One region of the Dehalobacterium formicoaceticum genome, then DNA from elsewhere that is predicted to be linked to it. Evidence: riboswitches for the same ligand, from Rfam matches in the RefSeq annotation. Region 1 holds a riboswitch; the other holds the start of a gene.

Region 1 (5,182 bases):
TAATGCGCGAATAATATATATGATTTTCCATGAAGAAAAGTCTGTTAAAACCTAAAAAAACACTATGAAAGTACGGGAGAAGTAAAATGTCAAGTATCAGGCAGATAAAGGCTTTTATTGCTGTAGCTGATTTAAAAAGCTTTACCCAGGCGGCAGAAGCAATGTTTATGACTCAGCCGGCCATAAGCGCTCAGATTAAATCATTAGAGGAACATCTGGGGGTTCCATTAATTGTCCGTAATGATAAGCGAGTGCGGCTGACGGATGCCGGTCAAATTTTTTACCGGGAAGCCAGGGAATTGTTGACTGTATATGAACGGGCACTAGAAAGCATGAATGAATTAAAATCATTGAAAAAAGGCAACTTGGCTCTGGGAGCCAGTACGATTCCAGGTGAATACATCATGCCAAATTTTATTGGGGGATTTCGGAAGCTTTATCCGGGGATAAATATTTCTTTAACTATCACCGATACCGGTCAAGTGGTGGATCTTCTATATGATCGAAAAATTGATTTGGGTGTAGTAGGAGCCAAGGTGGAAACAAATCATGCGGAGTATTTTCCTATCCTCCAGGATGAGCTGGTGCTGATCGCAGGGACGGAGTATCCGATTCAGGAGGAGCTATCCAGTCAGGATCTGTCTTCCCTGGATTGGGTTTCCCGGGAGGCGGGATCCGGCACCCGTAATGTGATAAAGGATTGTTTATCAATAAAGGGGATTAAGGAATCGGATTTAAAAATTGTCATGGAATTGGGTAGTACCCAAGCGGTGATCACCGGTGTGATTAATAATTTAGGGGTAGGCTTTGTATCTCATTGGGCAGCGGATGTATTTATTAAAGCCGGCGTGGTAAAACAAGTGATGCTACCAGATCTTGATTTAAAGCGTAATATCTACGCCGTAATCTCCAAAAATACTGCTGCCACCAGGGCACGGGACGTTTTCTTAGATTATTTGCTGCATCAAAATAAAGGATAAACAGGGGGTAAAACAGGGGACGGTTCTTCGTTTTGAACATATGTTCAAAACAAAGAACCGTCCCCTGTTTTACCCTGTTTATCCTTAAACGTTAAAACGGAAATTAATAATATCTCCGTCCTGTACCAGGTATTCTTTTCCTTCCAAGCGGAAAAGGCCTTTTTCTCTGGCCTTAGCCATCGATCCTGCCTCATGTAAATCCTGATAAGCGACAATTTCCGCTCTGATAAAGCCTCTTTCAATGTCGGAATGAATTTTTCCTGCCGCTTTTTTGGCAGGGAGATTTTTGGGGATGGTCCAGGCACGTACCTCATCTTCCCCGGCAGTAAGAAAAGAGATTAAGCCTAAAAGGTCATAGATTGCCCGAGCCAGGCGGTCAATGCCCGGCTCCCTGATGCCCAGGTCCTCCATGAAAACAGCCTTATCTTCTGCCTCCAGTTGACTGATCTCCGCCTCAACCTGAGCGCAGATCTCTAAAACCATCATCTGATGTTCCTTTCCGTAATCATGGACTACTTCTTTTTGGGGATAGGAAGCGGCGGTAAATTGTTTCTCATCCAGGTTCACCACAATCAACATGGGCTTGTCTGTTAAAAAGGTGATATGTTTAATAGCTTCCCTTTCTTCCTCAGAAAAGGAAAGAGTGCTCACAGGCTGTTCATTTTCCAAGGCTTCCTGGATTTTTAATAACAGATCCTCTTCTAAGGGATGCTCCATTTTTTTCTTTTTAGTGCTGTTAATACGTTCCAGACGAGTTTCCACCAATTGCAGGTCCGCAAAAAGTAATTCCATATTGACGGTCTCCAGATCCCGAATGATGTCCAAAGAATCGTCCACATGAAGCACCTGATCATTTTTGAAAGCGCGTACAATATGAACCAAAGCATCCGCATCCCGCACCGCTGATAAAAACTCATTGCCTGTTCCCTGGCCTTGACTGGAGCCGCGCACCAAACCGGGGACATCAATGACTTCAATTTGAGCGTAGGTGGTTTTTTTGGGATGAAACATTTGGGTTAAGAAATCAATCCGCTCATCGGGAACCGATGCTGTGCTGATATTTGTTGCCGTTTTTCCAGAATAAAATGCGCTGGTTTCAATGTTTGCGTTGGTCAATAAATTAAAAAAAGTGGTCTTTCCCACTGTGGGAAGTCCAACGATACCGCAAGAAAGAGCCATAAAAACACCTCCAATGGGATTATTATACTTGATAGCCTCATCAGGGACAAGTGATCAGAAAGATAAAAATTTAGGTTGACAAAACAAATAGATTGGCTTATACTGGGCTCAATTGAAAACCAGATATTTTTTAGGTGCCCGAAAGGGATAATAGGGAACCAGGTTATAAATCCTGGACGGTCCCGCCACTGTAATTAGACGTTAAAATATGTGCATTTGCCACTGGGTTCACTGGGAAGGCGTACATATTAGTCTATAAGTCAGGAGACCTGCCTGAAAAATTTTCGAGATGAACAATGGTAAAGTTCTAGCTTATTACAAGCTGGAACTTTTTTTATTTTCTAATATTTTTTCCATTATGCATATATAGGAGCTGTCGCCATGGAAACCATCGCTCAGATCAAAATTGAAAAGCTTTTCTTCCCCCAAACAGCCAATACTGCCCTGAAGAACATTGATTTTAAGATTAATAAAGGGGATTTTATTGTCATTACCGGTGGTGTGGCATCAGGAAAATCCGTTCTTCTCCACACGATCACAGGGGCAATTCCCCATTACCATCAAGGGGAGCTGGAGGGAAAAGTGACCCTGATGGGTCAGGATATTAAAGACGTAAGTCTTAATCAAATGTCCCGGTATGTGGGGTATATGATGCAGGAACCTCAGAATCAACTGATTAGTTTGGATGTTTACGATGATGTTTCTTTTGGACTGGGCAACATGGAATTACCGATGGAACAAATCGATGAGATTGTGAAAGATACCTTGGAATTTGTGGGGCTTCGAGGCTTTGAAAACAGACAGACCGCGTCTCTTTCAGGAGGGCAGGCTCAACGGGTAGTTTTGGCAGGTGTTTTGGCCCTCCGTGCCCCGATGCTGATTCTTGATCAGCCTACGGCCGAATTGGATCCCCGCGGCCGCTATGAGCTTTATCAAAGATTGGGACACTTAAATAAAACCCGAGATCTGACCATTGTTTTGGTGATGGATCGCATCGAAGAAGTTATTACCTATGCCAACAGAGTTTTCTATATGGAAGAAGGGGAAATCGTCAGGGAATATTTCCCTGAGGAATATTTGAAAGAACGAAATGAGGAACTAAAAAAACGATTTCAAAATAAGAGCGTTGTGCGGGGCAAAAATCATCAACACCGTCAGGAAAAGGAGGTTGTTGTCAATATCAAAAATGCATCTTACCGGTATCCAAACAATTACACAGGCTGTGAGGATGTCAATTTAAAGATTTATCAGGGGGATTTTTTAGCGGTGATCGGTTTAAACGGTTCCGGAAAATCAACATTAGCAAAAATGATCGTTGGTTTATTACTGCCCACTAAAGGTACCATTGATGTTTTTCATGAATCCTTAATCAAGGAAAATCTAAATAAGATCCGTTCCCGGATCGGATTTTTATTTCAAAACCCTGACTATCAGATTTTTGCCAGTTCCTTGCGGGAAGAGGTTGGGTTTTCCTTGAAACTGAGGGGCGAAAAAAAGGAGGTGATGGACAGAAAAATTGATGAGAGTCTAGAATTCGTGGGTCTTTTAAAATATAAGGATTTGCATCCTCAACGTTTAAGCCGCGGTCAGCGTCAGCTCTTAGCCTTGGCATCTGTTCTGGTCAGCGATCCGGAACTGATTATCGCTGATGAACCGACCTCGGGTCTTGACGAAAATCAAGGATATATGATTATGGATAAACTAGCTGATTTATCGAGGCTGGGAAAGACAGTCCTGCTCATTACCCATGATTTGACCATGGCCCAAAACTACTCCAACCGCATCGTGGCCATGTATAACCATCGGCTTCAACTGGATATCTCAACGAGTAAACTGAAGGAACATCTTAAACCTTTAATCGACATTGATTTGGATTTTGGAAATATTATTTCATTTAACAACCGGGACGAAGAGCGAGGAGGTTAAAAAATGGAGATATCGTCTGTTGCTTATGAATCAATGGAAAAAACGAAACAAAAACTGAACGATAAATTGGATCCCCGCACAAAGTTAGCCTGGTACGGGCTGATGATTCTTTTCGCTTTAATCTGTGAAACACCCTTTCAACTTATCGTTGTTTTATGTGTGGGCATGACTGTTTCCTTGATCTTAAAGGGTTCATTGAAACAATATCGGGTGATGATTGCAATCATGTTGCTTTTAGGACTGCAGATGCTGATTCTTCAGCTGCTATTCTGCCGGGAAGGTATGCTCCTTTATCAATGGGGTATGATTAAGATCTACAGTGAAGCCATCCCCCTCACAGTTCTTGGTATGTTGAGAACAACTGTAATTGTTTTTGCCAGCATGCAGTTTTTAACTTCTGCTTCACCGACGGAATTCACCTTGATGCTGATGAAGTTTAAAGTCCCTTATCGGTTTGCCATGCTGGTGGGACTGGGTGTTCGTTTCTTACCTTTGATGAAGGCTGAATATCTGTCGATTATTGAAAGCCAGAGTATCAGAGGTCTAAAAATGGAAAAGGTCTGGGACAAAATCAAGGCAATAATTCCCACATTTCTGCCTTTTTTATACCGAGCGGTGAGGCGTTCCACAGAAATCGCCCTGGCCATGGACTTACGGGGTTACGGACAGAGTAAAACCCGTACATTTGCCTCAAATATTGAGATAAAAACATATGACCGGGTTTTAATCAGCGGCATATTTTTAATCATGATCCTTAGTTCTTTATACAAAATGGCACCATTTGCAAGCTAAAATACATCTATGCAGGGAGAGGATCACATGAAAGAAAGTTTATTTAGAACAGACACCAAAGCTTTAGTGGGCAGTGTCATTGTAGGAATTGTATTTTTAATCATGATGCAAGTGACAGGGCGTATCGACGGTATTTTAGATCCTACTTTATTACTGTTTAATGGAACATGTTGGTCATTTTTTACCGGTCTCATTGTTTTAATGTACAAACAACCTGCCGGGATTATTGCCGGATTATTAGAAGCAATCATCGCCATGGCTACTGCCTACTCACCCTTGGCATTTTTCTTCCTGTTTGCCAATAC
Region 2 (5,182 bases), 870 kb from region 1:
TCGGCATTTTTCGGGGTTCGGGGGAAAGAAATCACATCCCGGATATTGGTCATGCCGGTAAGGTACATGATTGCCCTTTCAAAACCAAGGCCGAAACCGGCATGAGGGGTACCCCCGTATTTTCTGGTGTCCAAATACCACCAATAATCCTGGTGATTTAAACCCAGCTGGGACATTCTGTTTTCCAGGATCTCCAAGCGTTCTTCTCTTTGGCTGCCGCCAATAATTTCTCCTACCCCGGGAACCAGCAAATCCATAGCCGCCACTGTTTTCTCATCATCATTGAGCCGCATATAAAAAGCTTTAATTTCTTTGGGGTAATCTGTGACAAAAACCGGCTTTTTGAAAATTTGCTCTGTTAAGGCCCGCTCTTGTTCCGTATGTAAATCCTGGCCCCATGCCACCGGATACTCAAATTTGATCCCTGATTTTTGCAATAATTGGATCGCTTCTGTATAAGTGATCCGAGCGAAATCAGCATTCAAGACCTGCTCTAAACGATCCGACAGAGCTTTATCAATGAAACTGTTAAAGAAGGCCATTTCATCCGGGAGATTCTCCAGCATCTCCCGGATGAAATATTTCAGGAGTTCCTCTGCAAGATGCATGTTATCCTTGAGATCGGCAAAAGCCATTTCCGGTTCGATCATCCAAAACTCCGCCGCATGCCTGGCCGTATTTGAGTTCTCTGCCCGAAAGGTGGGGCCGAAAGTATAAACATTTTTAAAGGCCATGCTATAGGTCTCTACCGCCAATTGTCCGCTCACAGTTAAGTTGGTTTCCTTGCCAAAAAAGTCTTCGCCAAAGTCCAACTGTCCCTGGGGGTTTTTAGGCAGCTGCTCATAATCCAAAGTAGAAACTCGAAACATTTCCCCCGCCCCCTCACAGTCGCTGCCGGTAATAATGGGCGTGTGCACGTAGACAAAGCCTTTTTCCTGAAAAAATTTATGGATGGCAAAGGCAAGTGTTGACCGGAGACGGAAAACAGCAGAAAAGGTATTGGTTCTTGGCCGTAAATGGGCAATGGTTCTCAGGTATTCAAAGGAATGCCTTTTTTTCTGCAAGGGATAATCAGGCTCAGAAAGTCCGATTATTTCGATGACGCTTGCTTTTAATTCAAAGAGCTGTTTGGCGCCCAAGGATTTTACCAAGGTACCCTCCACATGAAGGGCTGAGCTTAGGGTTAATTTAGCAACTTCCTGAAAGTTATTTAAATTTTCATCAAAAACAATTTGAAGGTTGTTAAAAAATGTACCGTCATTTATTTCGATAAAACCGAAGTTTTTAGATACCCTAAGGGTTCTTACCCAACCCTCAACACTGATTGTTTGATTTAAAAAAAGATCCGGTTCCCGATATAAGTCTTTAATCGATATTTTATTCATCATCCCGCTCCTCTTTATCAAATTCCAAGACTCCCACTTCTATAAGTGGGAGCTCCTATTTTCACTTCAGGTGGGGTAGATTCCCCATCTGAAGCCCCGATGTTCAGCTTTAGCTGAACGAGTTCACTTTTTCGATCCTCTCACGTTTACTTGAATTATACCCTAATTTTAGAGAATTTACCTTGCTGCTTTAAAAACATCAAAAACTTGTCATTTGATTTCTTCATAATAACAATCAGCTCCTGCAATTATTTTCTTTTCTTATGAAGAAATTTTTGTTAAAATGGATAAAATAAAATATCAAGGGTTAAAGCACTACAATATATTATGAAAAGGGGCTTCGATCATGAATCTTGTATATCAAGGAAAAACCAAAGATGTTTATGCTTTAGAAGACGGAAATTATCTTTTAAAATTTAAGGATGATGTAACCGGTGTGAATGGTGTTTTTGATCCCGGAGCCAATACTGTAGGGCTTTCTATGGAAGGGGCCGGAAAAGCCGGGCTTCGTCTGACGAAATTCTTTTTTGAAAAATTAAATCAAATGGGCATCCCGACTCATTTCATTGATGCCGATTTAGATCAAGTAACTATGACTGTGAAAAAGGCCGCCCCTTTTGGTAAAGGCTTGGAGGTAATCTGTCGTTTTCGGGCGGTGGGCAGCTTTTTGCGCCGTTATGAAATGTATGCTGAGGACGGACAAGCCTTGGATGCTTTGGTCGAAGTGACTCTTAAGGATGATGATCGAAACGATCCTCCGATTTCAAAGGATGCCTTAGATATGCTGGGTATTTTATCAAAAGAGGAATATGAAATTCTCAAGGATCTTACCAAACAGATTGGTAATATTGTCAAAGATGAATTGGCCAAAAAAGGGCTGGAATTATATGATATAAAATTTGAATTTGGCCGGGTGGGAGAAGATCATCATATTGCCCTGATTGATGAAATATCCGGTGGTAATATGCGTGCCTATCGCAATAATACCCGCGTTGAACCCCTGGAATTGACAAAAATCATGGTTCAAGAGGACTAAGATTTATAATGATATGGAATAATTAAAGCAGGTATTTCAATATAGAAAGCAATTTGCTATTTCATTTAAATAAATATATGATATAATTTATCCGATAGCTAACCGTCGCTAAAACTCCCACTTCTCCAAGTGGGAGATAAGCGGCGCTAAGCTCCTGGATAACGATTTCTAAGCATCAGATGGAGTAAAAACTCCACCTGATGCCAAGAACTCTGTTTATATGCTATTGTTAATAATCTTTTAGGTGCCTGAAAAGGAGAATAGGGAAACCGGTGCAATTCCGGTGCGGACCCGCTGCTGTAATCGGAGACAAATCCCTGTAATGCCACTGCACGGATCGTTGTGGGAAGGTAGGGAGGAGAATGAACCGAAAGCCAGAAGACCTGCCTAAAAGTCGGATGCTGCCTGGGGAAGGGCGCAGAATGATTATTTTGGATTGGCTTGCGGGTGCTATCCTTAGCTTACAGCTAAGGGTTTTTTTATACTTTCTGAAAGTACAAGCGCAAGCCAGGTTTTCTTATGATAAAAAGGGGGAAGAATCATGAATAAAGCATTAATTATTATTAGCCACGGCAGCAGATCTCAAGATGCAGTGAATGCCTTTAATCAAATTGTCGAATTGGTTCGAGCTAAGGGTGGTTTCGATCAGGTGGCTGGAGCAGCTATGGAGCATAACGAACCTACTATTCCCCAGGCTATTGCCCAGGTAACAGAAACCGGCGTGCAAGAAATAATTTTTGCCCCATACTTTTTATATGAGGGGATTCATATCAAGGAAGATATTCCTCATATGCTTAATGAAATTGCACCCGATTATCCGGATGTAACCTTTAAATTGGCCAAACCTCTTGGTCCGGAATCGGTATTGGCGGACATTCTCTTTGAACGGGCTCTTGCCGTAAAGTAGTTTCTATTTTGCTAAACTACCTAACAAAAACTATGAGGAAAAGAGTGTACTAAATGGATATTGTTGTTGTCGGAGTGAGTTATAAGAATACACCGATTGAAGTTAGAGAGAAGCTTGCTTTTACAAAGAAGAAATTTGAAAAAGCTTATGACCGGCTTAGTTTGATTTTGGATGAATCGGTCATTCTTTCTACCTGTAATCGCAGCGAGATTTATGGAGTGTATTCAGACATGCCCCAGGCAATAGAACAAATTAAAGATTTTTTCTGCCTTTTTCATGGGTTGGAAAAGGGGACTCTGGATCAATATTTTTATGTCAAAGAAAATATGGACTGTGTTACCCATCTTTTTCAGGTGACCGCCGGTTTAGACTCTCAGGTTTTAGGGGAAGATCAGATTTTAGGACAGGTAAAATCAGCCCATCAAAGAGCTTTGGAATTACATATGTCGGGGCGGGTATTAAACAGACTTTTTCGGGATGGCATTACCAATGGTAAAAAAGTGCGCCTGGAAACAAAAATATCCCAAAATCCCACTTCGATCAGTTATCTGGCGATTCAATACTTGGAAAAATCTTTATCCGATTATCAAGAGCGCAATGTACTGCTAATTGGCGCGGGGAAAATGAACCGCTTAGCCTTGACTTACCTGAAAGACATGGGTTTTTCCCGCATCCTGGTAGCCAATCGCACTTATGAAGCGGCTCGATCTTTAAAGGAAGTTTATCCGGACATCGAAATCATTCTTTTTGATGAAATTGAAGATTATCTTTTCATCTGTGATGTTGTGATCAGCTCTACAGCAGCACCTCACCTGGTAATCAAAAGAGAAGAGATTGTGGGCTATAAAAAAGGCAGTATTTATCTTGATCTGGCGGTGCCCCGTGATATCGACCCCAGGGTAGGGGAATTAATAGGCATTACCTTAGTTGATTTGGATGCATTAGAAAAAATCCAAACCGAAAACCAGGAGAAAAGGCGGCAGGCCGGGGAGAAAGCGCGCTTTTTGATTGAAGAAGCGGTAGATGAGTTTGATCAGTGGCTGCAATGTATCCCATTGTTTCCTGCGATTAAACAAATTGAAAGCTATCATGAACATGTCTTAAATAAAGAAATGCCCAATTTAATTGACCGATTGAAAAATACGGAAGATGAGGCTAAAATGGCCGTCATTTTAAAAGGGTTTGTCAAAAAGATTTATTCCCCGCCCATGGTCAGATTAAAACAATTTTCTGTCCTGGAAAACAAGGAAGATCTGACAGAGATTTTAGAGACTCTGTATAAGGAGGAGTCTGTGTAATTTGGGAAACTATTATCCTTTGATGGTTGATCTAAGTAAGATGAGGTGCCTCGTTGTAGGAGGCGGGGCAGTTGCGCTGCGCAAGACTCTGACCCTTAAAGAGACAGGGGCAGATATCACCTTAATCAGTCCGGAAATTATGGCTCCATTGGTTCAATTGGCAGACGCAGGGGAAATTAATTTGATCAGGAGGCCTTATCAAAAAGGGGATCTTGAAGGCTTTCATTTGGTTTATGTCGCCATCAATGATAAAAAGGTGAGTGAGGAGATCAGCCGGGAAGCATTAGATACTGGGGTATTTTTTAATATTGCGGACCAGCCTGCTGCCGGTAATTTCATTGTGCCCTCTAAGATTCAACGGGGTGATCTGGTACTCTCTTTTTCTACCAATGGCAAAAGCCCAATATTATCCAAGAAGATTCGTCAAGAATTGGAGGAGCGTTATGGAGCAGAGTATGAGGAATTTCTCCAATTGTTGGGGCGGGAACGAGTTTGGGCACTTCGGGAAATAGAACAAATCGATCAAAGGAAAGCATATTTTAAAGCTTTGGTCTAC

What was found. Region 1 has a riboswitch for cobalamin ahead of CEQ75_RS03870 (ABC transporter ATP-binding protein). Riboswitches for the same ligand answer to the same signal wherever they lie in the genome.
Region 2: linked by a shared signal. The riboswitch ahead of CEQ75_RS17790 (sirohydrochlorin chelatase) and the one ahead of CEQ75_RS03870 (ABC transporter ATP-binding protein) in region 1 are both predicted to bind cobalamin.

Annotation. Positions count from the first base shown of each region.
Region 1 covers NZ_CP022121.1:773,937-779,118, forward strand. The annotation lists gene CEQ75_RS03860 (selenium metabolism-associated LysR family transcriptional regulator) at 87-980, shown strand; gene ychF (redox-regulated ATPase YchF) at 1,065-2,159, opposite strand; cobalamin riboswitch at 2,275-2,450, shown strand; gene CEQ75_RS03870 (ABC transporter ATP-binding protein) at 2,541-4,085, shown strand; gene CEQ75_RS03875 (energy-coupling factor transporter transmembrane component T family protein) at 4,089-4,877, shown strand; gene CEQ75_RS03880 (hypothetical protein) at 4,905-5,182, shown strand, end outside.
Region 2 covers NZ_CP022121.1:3,666,543-3,671,724, reverse strand. The annotation lists gene asnS (asparagine--tRNA ligase) at 1-1,385, opposite strand, end outside; gene CEQ75_RS17795 (phosphoribosylaminoimidazolesuccinocarboxamide synthase) at 1,732-2,421, shown strand; cobalamin riboswitch at 2,647-2,826, shown strand; gene CEQ75_RS17790 (sirohydrochlorin chelatase) at 2,963-3,328, shown strand; gene hemA (glutamyl-tRNA reductase) at 3,382-4,626, shown strand; gene CEQ75_RS17780 (precorrin-2 dehydrogenase/sirohydrochlorin ferrochelatase family protein) at 4,628-5,182, shown strand, end outside.